One region of the Pantoea sp. App145 genome, then DNA from elsewhere that is predicted to be linked to it. Evidence: predicted binding sites of a transcription regulator. Region 1 holds the regulator's gene; the other holds the start of a gene.
The links. The regulator CRP, encoded in region 1, controls carbon source genes, mostly activating them, when cyclic AMP is high. The targets are predictions, from matches to a motif close to ATGTGANNNNNNTCACAT.
Positions count from the first base shown of each region.

Region 2: a site for CRP is predicted at 3,602-3,619, ahead of RCF31_RS11205 (YjcB family protein). Genes of this name have one in related genera too.

Region 1 is NZ_CP133290.1:3,194,025-3,198,924, forward strand. Features, by position in the region: gene RCF31_RS14570 (YccS/YhfK family putative transporter) at 1-1,806, opposite strand, end outside; gene crp (cAMP-activated global transcriptional regulator CRP) at 1,865-2,497, opposite strand; gene RCF31_RS14580 (OsmC family protein) at 2,799-3,203, shown strand; gene RCF31_RS14585 (phosphoribulokinase) at 3,251-4,120, opposite strand; gene RCF31_RS14590 (YheU family protein) at 4,182-4,400, opposite strand; gene RCF31_RS14595 (hydrolase) at 4,403-4,900, opposite strand, start outside.
Region 2 is NZ_CP133290.1:2,449,293-2,454,192, reverse strand. Features, by position in the region: gene RCF31_RS11220 (transposase) at 18-413, opposite strand; gene RCF31_RS11215 (oligosaccharide flippase family protein) at 940-2,196, shown strand; gene RCF31_RS11210 (ATP-grasp fold amidoligase family protein) at 2,205-3,155, shown strand; gene RCF31_RS11205 (YjcB family protein) at 3,210-3,491, opposite strand; gene soxS (superoxide response transcriptional regulator SoxS) at 3,799-4,227, opposite strand; gene soxR (redox-sensitive transcriptional activator SoxR) at 4,311-4,787, shown strand; gene RCF31_RS11190 (glutathione S-transferase family protein) at 4,838-4,900, shown strand, end outside.

The DNA of each region.
Region 1 (4,900 bases):
CATGGTGTGCTCGCGCGCCAGAATCGTCATGGCGTTGATGTGTTCGACAATAAACTGGCTGTGCGTCACCCATAAGCGCATATCTTTCAGATACTGCGGGTTAAAACCCGGTTCGGTCATCGCCTGATTGAGCGAGTTAAACATGGCGTTGTGTGCCTGGTTAACCTTAATGCGCTGGTAGGCCAGCTTCTCCGGCGACTGCTCCGGCCCGAGCAGCAGCTGCAACGCTTCCTGGTCAGCCTCCAGCGCGTCATGTGCGTTCTTACGGAGCAAGCCGCTTTGCCACTGTGGCCACAGCCAAATCATGCCGCCAAAGGCAATCAGGCATCCCATCAGCGTATCCATCATGCGTGGCAACAGGAACTGTGCACCGTTGAGCGACAGCAACTGAAGCGAGTACACCGCCGTTACCGTAAAGCCAATCATCGACCAGCCGTAATATTTACGCGTCACCAGATAGCTGGCGAGGGTGATCGCCAGCATAAACAGCAGGGTGATGGATTTCGGCACGGCAAAACGCAGCGAGGCAGCCGCGATCAATAGCCCGGCGAAGGTGCCGAGGGCACGGTGCTGGATACGTACGCGAGTGGCGCTGTAGCCGTTCTGGCTGACGAACATGGTGGTCATCAGAATCCAGTAGGGTTTGGGGATGTTAAAGAACAACGCCAGCGCGCTGCCAAACATCAGCATTACGGCAAAACGCGCTGCGGTGCGTAACGCCGGGGACTTTAGCGACAGGTAACTGCGCAGCGCCGGAAAAAACGGCAAACGTCGCTGGCGGTCGGCCATCAGGTCACGGGTATAAAGAGGTTTCTGCGTGCGCAGGACGCGGGCTATCCGACTGAAATGGTACAGGCAAAAATTACCGACCGGATTATCCGGGTGCTGGCGCGCAATCTTTTCCAGCGCCCCGAGCTGCTTCTCCATATGAAAGCGCTCCGGCAACTGGTGATAGAGGATAGCATCGGCCAACAGCCGCAGCCGCGCCGATATGGTCTTCGCATTCCAGCGGATCACCGCTTCAGCATGGCTCTGCTCCACCAGTTTTTGCACTTCTTCAGGCTGATGCAGGCTGACCGAGATGTGTTCCTGGAGATCGAGTGCCACCTGGAAGGCACGCGTCAGACGTTTATGGCTGTTGTTACGGCTGGCAGACAGCATATGCATTTGCTGATAACAGGTGGTGATCAGGTCGACCGCTTTTTGCTGCCGGGCCAGCAGTGGGGGGAGCGCTTTTTCCGGATCGGTCAGCTGCGTCAGCAGGGTATATTTGGCATCGCAATAATCCGCCAGCTCGCGATACAGCAGGCTGAGGGTTTCACGCATCGGCTGTTCTTTCCACAGCCAGAACCAGAGCCAGTTAAACAGCCCGTACCACAGCGTGCCGCCGATATACAGCAGCGGCGGTACCCATATCGGCATGCGTCCTGCGAGGCTGAGTGTGAAGATGGCGGCGATAAGGGTGCCGGGCAGCAAACGGCCATGCAACGGACTGATTTCGCCGGTGACGCCCACCAGCAGCGGCAGAGCCAGCATAATCAGCGGCAAAGGAACATGGTAATCCGTCAACCACTGAATCAGAAAGCTGCCGGTGGCAAACAGGGATCCGCCGACAATCAGGCGTTTAAAGAAACGTTTATGTGGTGTATCCAGACCCGCGATATTGCAGCAGGCGGGAACCAGCGAGAACAGCAAACCTTTTTGCAGGTCACCAAACAGCCAGCCGAGAGCCACGGGCAGGCAAAGCACCAGCGTTTGCCGCAGGGCATAATTAACTTCGGGATGATAGATGATTCGACGCCACATCAGCTCATCGTAGACAAAAACGGCGCGATGTGACCATCACGCCGTGGGTGAGAAGGAATTAGCGGGTGCCGTAAACGACGATGGTTTTACCATGTGCGGAGATCAGGTTTTGATCTTCCAGCATTTTCAGAATACGGCCAACTGTCTCGCGTGAGCAGCCAACGATCTGACCAATTTCCTGACGGGTGATTTTGATCTGCATCCCGTCCGGGTGGGTCATGGCATCAGGCTGTTTGGCCAGATTGAGCAGCGTCTGCGCAATGCGACCGGTCACATCAAGGAAGGCAAGGTTGCCGACTTTTTCTGATGTCACCTGCAGGCGACGTGCCATCTGCGCCGAAAGACGCATTAAAATATCCGGGTTTACCTGAATCAGCTGACGGAATTTTTTGTAGGAAATTTCAGCCACTTCGCAGGCAGTTTTTGCTCGTACCCAGGCACTGCGTTCCTGACCTTCTTCAAACAGGCCAAGCTCGCCGATGAAATCCCCCTGATTGAGGTAGGAGAGAATCATCTCTTTGCCTTCTTCATCTTTAATCAGTACCGCAACGGCACCTTTCACGATGTAGTAGAGCGTTTCCGCTTTTTCACCCTGGTGAATCAGGGTGCTTTTGGATGGATATTTGTGAATATGGCAATGGGACAGGAACCATTCGAGTGTAGGGTCTGTTTGCGGTTTGCCGAGAACCATTCGCTATTATCCTCTGTTGTAATCGTGCCCAAAACACAGGGGGCAATTTTCCCTGTCAGGCGGTGAAATCGTAGAGCGCTTCCAGTAAAGGAAATTATTCGGGTGGACTCTTAAGCCAGGCTTCTGATTCTTCCCGCCTTCGTCTGTTACGACGAAAATATTTTCAGCTCTGTTTGTAGCACAGCTTTTGCTAGCTGTCTTGTGTTGTCTCGCTTCAGCAAAAGGGCGATTAGTCTGGATTGCTGTTTCTCAGGTGAAAGCGTACTCTGGCGGCAAATCAGCTTGGTCAGGAGAAAGAATAATGCAGGCACGAGTCAAATGGGTGGAGGGGCTTACCTTTCTCGGAGAATCCTCATCGGGTCATCAGGTATTAATGGATGGGAACTCGGGTGATAAAGCGCCGAGTCCGATGGAGATGGTGCTGATGGCGGCGGGTGGTTGCAGCGCGATTGACGTGGTGTCTATCCTGCAAAAAGGGCGCAATGAAGTGACCGATTGCGAGGTGAAACTCACTTCTGAACGTCGTGAAGAAGCGCCACGGATTTTTACACACATCAATCTGCATTTTATTGTCAGCGGCAAAGCGCTGGGCGATAAAGCGGTGGCGCGTGCGGTGGATTTGTCGGCAGAGAAATATTGTTCGGTGGCGATCATGCTGGGCAAAGGGGTCGACATCACCCACAGCTATGAGGTTATCGAGCTATAGCACGAACGTAGCGGCGCGATAAATCGCGCCGATACGGAAATGACGGATTATTCAATCCGTTTACCTTCAATCAGCCGCTGCACCAGCGGTGTCATAATCAACTCCATCGCCAGCCCCATTTTGCCACCCGGCACCACCAGGGTGTTCATATGCGAGATAAAGGAATCCTGAATCATCGCCAGCAGGTAAGGAAAGGCAATACCTTCCAGCCCACGAAAATGGATCACCACAAAGCTTTCATCCAGCGACGGAATCTCACGTGCGGCAAACGGATTTGAGGTATCAACGGTAGGTACGCGCTGGAAGTTGATATGGGTGCGCGAGAACTGTGGCGTAATGAAGTTGATGTAATCCTCCATCGAACGTACCACCGAATCCATCACCGCTTCGCGCGAATGACCGCGTTCGCTGGTGTCGCGAATCAACTTCTGAATCCACTCGAGGTTCACAATCGGCACCACGCCGACCAGCAAATCCACATGTTCGGCCACATTGTGTTGCTGTGTCACGACGCCGCCGTGCAAACCCTCATAAAACAGCACATCCGTGTTTTCCGGCAGCGGTTGCCAGGGCGTAAAGGTGCCGGGAACCTGATTCCACGGCACGGCTTCATCATAGGTGTGAAGATATTTGCGCGACTGCCCGAGACCGGATTGTCCGTATTGTCTGAAGGTTTGCTCCAGCAGGCCAAAATCGTTGGCCTCCGGTCCGAAGTAGCTGATATGACGGCCCAGATCGCGCGCTTTGCGGATCGCCATGTCCATCTCTGGACGCGTATAACGATGGAAACTGTCGCCTTCCACTTCTGCGGCGTGCAGATCCAGCTGCTGGAAAATTTTCCGGAAGGCAAGGCTGGTGGTGGTGGTTCCGGCTCCGCTGGAACCGGTAACGGCGATAACTGGATGCCTGGCTGACATGACAAAGCTCCCTGTGAAGTCCGGCGATGAGCATTGTTAGCACGAAATGCCGGGATGTGCATTAGCCGCGAAATTCACCGCGCGCCATGATATTGACGGTTTCGTGCAGTTCAGACCACACCAGTACCGCCTCGCCACGCTCCAGCTGGCGGCGCACATCGGCGACCTTCTGCGCCAGACTGCGCTCCTGTTCACCGTAGTCGGTGCCTTCGCGTAATACAAAGGCTTCAATCAGGTTTTCCAGCGTTTCGGGGTCGAGTTGTTGCCACGGTATAATCACGATCACATATCCAGATAAGTTGATAGCCACTGTGGCACGCGTTGCTCCAGCCACATTTGCGGGCGCAGCAATGTCCCGCCGACAAAGCCAACGTGGCCGCCTTGCTGCGTCAATTGGTATTCAATTGACGAGGACAGCTGCTCCGGTTGCGGGATAACTGCGTCAGTCATAAAGGGATCGTCTTTGGCGTGAATGATCAGCAGCGGCTTACGGACATTGATTAAGTGCGGCATGGCGCTGGCGCGGTGATAATAGTCCCCCGCATCGATAAAACCGTGCGCCCGTGAGGTGACGGCATCGTCAAAGTCGCGCAGACGCCGCAGGGTGCGTAGCTGGCGTAAATCCACCGGCAAGGTACCGGGCCAGGCGCGCAGCTTGCGCTTCGCATTTTTTTTCAGCTGCGTCAGCAAATAATGCTGATAAAAGCGTGAGAAACCGTTCTCCAGTTTCTGGCTGCACGGCTCCAGCAGCAGCGGTGCCGAGATAGCGACGGCGGCATC
Region 2 (4,900 bases), 740 kb from region 1:
CAACGGCCGCGATAGTGTTAGCGATTATCTGTACCTGAGGGATAGTGATAAACGCTACGGCTAATATCCAGCAAACGGCAGCTGCGACGGGTTCCAATGTCGAAGGTGGTTTGCAGAAAGTTAACCGCCTGGCGCTTTTCATTGGTGGTAAAGAAGTTTTTCAGTACGCTTTGCAGCATCTCCTTATCAGAACTGAGTGCCTGTAGTTCGCGGGTGAGTATCTGGAGCTTGTCCTCCAGTTCTTTGATTTTTCTACCTTCTTCGGAAGAGAGTCCGGAGAACTTTTTCTTCCAGCTATAGAAAGTGGCCTCGGAAATGCCAAGCTCCTCACAAATCTCCCTGACTTTCACTCCCGTTTCAGAAGCTTTAATGGCATTTGTGATTTGCTCTTCGCTATATCGTGACTTTCTCATAAATGCTATTACCTTTCTTATCAATTAGTGGATGAGAATTACTGTATTAATATCTGGTACTGCAAAAACACTATTAATGCAGTATTAAAGTGCGCGATTAGAATTGCGAGGATTAAATTAAGTTATTTGTAATAAATATCATCATGGGATAAGTCTTATTTTATTCTGATTGCCGTTGAACACCTTCCTGGTATTGGGTTTTTGATATAGATTTATTTCATCCCAACTGCGGAAAAATTCTACATTCATTGGAAAATCAGCATGACCTGCTTGCAAAAGTGACAGGATGTGCCAGTAAGCTTTTAGTCGAAATTGAGACTGAAATCGTTTACATCCGCAGGGTTTCGCGCCGGATTTAATCGGAATTTTCCTGAATTCATTCTCTGAATCCTGATGCGAGTCTCATTTTTCGGACCAGCATGGTCTGAAGTTATTAATTTAAGTCAGGCCCACTAAGACTTGTTTAATTCTTTTCAAGGACGTTGTACCGCTTGCAGTAGCAGTAAGTAATACTAAGGACGAGTTGATGAAATTAAGCGTAATGTCAAATGCCGCCTGGATGATGTCTGAGAAGATCGTCTCTGTTTTTGGCGTCATATTTGTTACCTCCTACGTGGCAAAATCCTTTGGCCCAACAGTGTTTGGTCAAATGGCGTTTTCGACCTCACTTTTCTCTATGGTGCAGACCGTAGCGATGTTTGGCACCGAAACGATACTGTTCAAAACCATCAGTAAGAGTGCGCCAAAAGGCGTACGTCTGATGAACGTGGCACGTACGTTGCGGTTAGCGTTATTGGTGCTGACCTCGCTGCCGGTGTTGATTTGGGTCTGGTACAACATGCAGGAAAACTTCCTTGCGTTTGCGCTGGCCTCGTTCATCGCCTCGGTATTTGTCACCCAGGACACCTTCAGCGTGTATAACAATGCGCGCCTGGCTTCACGTCTCAATACCATTGCGAACTCTGTCGGTCTGCTCCTCGGCTTCGCGCTAAGTTTCGGCATTGCCTGGTTCCGGCTGAGCCCGTTATGGCTGACTCTGTCGATTGTGGCCGTGACGCTAGTCCCCTACGCTATCAAGCGTTACAACTTTTACCGCGAGAACCAGGAGCAATCACCGTCGCGCGTGAAACGTGGCCCTTATCTGCGTTATCTGCTGTATGCCGGCCTGCCATTGGCGATCTCCAGCATCTTTATTTCGGTACAGGTGAAAACCGCGCAGATGTTTCTGGTCGGTATCGCTTCAGCAGGCGATCTGGGGTTGTTCGCTGCGGCCAATACCATTTCGGCTTCGTGGACCTTTATTCCACTGGCCATCATCACTTCCAGCTTTTCGGAAATATTCAGAGAGCGCGGCGAAGCGGCAATTAAGCTCACGGCGCGTCTGAATGGGTATGTGTTGGGTGTCTCACTGATTCTGTTATTCGTCATCGCCTTATATGGTGAAAAAATAATCATTGCTTTATATGGTCACGATTACACGCAGTCAGGAAGTCTCATTACGTTGCTGTCGATAGCCTCCAGTTTTTCGGCGATGGGGACCGTCGCGTACCGCTATATCGTTAAAGAGGGTGGATTTAATTATCTGCTCAGGAAAATTCTCTGCCTGGTCGCCATCGGCCTTCCGCTGTCGTGGTGGCTGATTCAGGGGTACGGCATTATGGGCGCTGCCTGGAGCGTTTTCCTGACGGAACTTCTGTCCCTCACCGTAATGAATTACTTCTTCAGAAACGGCGTCATTTACAAAATTCAGGTTTCCTCACTCAACTACAAAACCTACAAATGAGGTCAGATATGCTTAAGTTGAAAGATGAACTGAGAAAAAGTGTGCGGTATTTCATCAGGAAAATGCCCTGGGCTTATCAGGATCGGATTTTTTACTTTCGTAAATTCCGGCGCTTACCCAATCTGCGTGAGCCGAAAGTGTTTAACGAGAAGATCCTGTACCGTAAGTTTGTTTATGGCGATTACCAGAATTATGGTCGTCTGTCGGATAAATATTCGGTGCGTGATTACGTCGCTGAAAAGATAGGCGGTGAATATTTGATTCCATTGCTGTATGAAACCAGCGATCCGCATTCACTGCATACGCTGCCAAGCTGGAAAAACACGGTGATCAAGCCGAATCACGGCTCCAATATGGTGGAAATCCTGCTGGAAGAACCGGATGCGCTGAAAAAGCAGCAGATCATCAGCAACTGCCAGCGCTGGCTGAAAAAAGACTATGCCGATGAGGCGCGTGAGATTCATTACCGTTACATCAAGCCGCGCATTCTGGTGGAGAAATACATTGGTGATGGCAAAACCGCACCGGTTGATTACAAGTTCCATATGTTTAATAAACGCGATGGCAACTTCGAGTTTGTGTTGCAGGTGATTTATAATCGATGCAATCCACTGATATCAATGAATTTTTATGTGAATAACTTGAATGAGGCCTATCATAAAATCCGTGATACCGGATTGGATATCTCGTCGCAGTTGGCAGCGCTGCAACATGCCTTAGCGTTGAGTAAGAAACTGGCGAGTGACTTCGATTATGTTCGTGTTGACTGGTATATCCACGAACAGCAGGTTTACTTTGGCGAGCTGACTTTTACGCCTGGCGCTGGGATGGTTACCGGACTGGATCGTGGGCTTAATCAGATGATGGGTGATATGTGGATTCAGGACCGTCTCGGTGCGAAGACGCCGGGCGGTACGGTGGGGGATGTCAAGATCCCGGCCGTGTTGAAGAAAATTTGAAATCACACAGCAAAATAAAAAACCCCGCGATGCGGGGTTTTTTATTGGTGGAAATCAGGGCATTGGCCAATCGGCAGGGGTCTGGCTCATCACCTCGACGAAGGCGTTTTTGGTGATTTCCATAAAGTTATGCAGATTTTCCATGCTCAGGGTGATTCCCAGCAGGCCGGTGACAAACCAGCAGGACATGCCCAGGCCGATTCCGCCGCACATCAGCGCCATCACATGGTGGCTGTTCTGACGAAAACGAATTTTCAGGGTGCTGGCGAAAAACATCATTATTGCGCTCAGCAATTCCCAGCGCATAACGATAAGACTGGTGGTTAAAGTAGCCATCTGCAACGAACCTCTATGAATCAGTAACATCCCTGACATTCATCGGACATCACTGGCGGCAAAGAAGGAAGGTCAGGGAGGCCCTTCAGGCCGTCGTATTACGCATTATTTTGTGACTTGGGTCACATTATATCATTCGATTTGAAATTTTGAACAAAATTTATACCTTGTATGGTAGAAAAAATTTTATCGAAGTCAGATGCGGCATTTATGTGGATTGTGCAAATAATTGCACGGGTGGGTAGCGGCGCGATTTATCGCGCGCCTGACAGGCAGGGTGCGCCCGCAGGGGGGCGCGCAGAGAGGATTAGCGGATCGGGCAGCACTCGCCGGTGGTTCGCTGGGTAAAGCTGGCCAGATTTTCGTTGCAATCAAAGCTCACCAGGCGTGGACGCTGGATCATCGCCTGACGACGCATGGTGTGGCGATAGGCAGTCGGTGTTTGCGAGAACTGACGACGAAACACGCGGGAAAACGTCTGTTGCGAGTCATAACCGTACTGCATCGCGATATCAAATACCGGGCGTTGCGTCTGGCGCAGTGCTTCTGCTGCCAGCGTTAAACGCCGTTCGCGGATATAGCCGCCCAATGTTTGTTTCGTCACGGTACGGAACATACGTTGCAGGTGCCATTTGGAATAACCTGATTTGGCCGCTACTTCATCAATTGACAGGGTTTTATCCAGATTCTGATCGATCCAGTGCGTCAGTGAATGAATGATTTCCTCTTGCATCATAACCACATCCTTCTGAGTAGAGATTCGAAGTTTCAATGGGGAGCGAGTATAATTCCTCAAGTTAACTTGAGGTAAAGAGCCAAATGAAAAAAGAACGCAACTACCCGAAGCCGGTGCTGACGCCGGGCGAAGTAGCGAAACGCAGCGGCGTGGCCGTCTCGGCGCTGCACTTTTATGAGACCAAAGGATTGATCTCCAGCACGCGCAATAACGGCAATCAGCGGCGTTACAGCCGCGATGTGCTGCGTCGCGTGGCGATCATTAAAATCGCGCAACGTATCGGCATTCCTCTCGCCACGGTAAGCGATAGCCTGATGCATGTACCCGCCAACAAACGTATGTCGACCCAGGAATGGGATGCGCTGACCCAGCACTGGCGCGAGGAGCTGGATAAACGCATCGAAACACTTACGCGGCTGCGTAACGATCTCGACGGGTGTATTGGTTGCGGTTGTCTGTCGATGCGCGATTGTCCGCTGCGTAACCCCGGTGACCGTCTGGCAGAGCAGGGGTCGGGCGCTGTGTTACTCGATCCGCAACAGGACGAGCAGAAACGCTGAGACGCCATCATCTATACTTGCCGGGTCAATCCATTGGTCAGGAAGCCATGATGATCACCGTTCACCATCTTGAAAATTCCCGTTCACATCGGGTGCTGTGGCTGCTGGAAGAG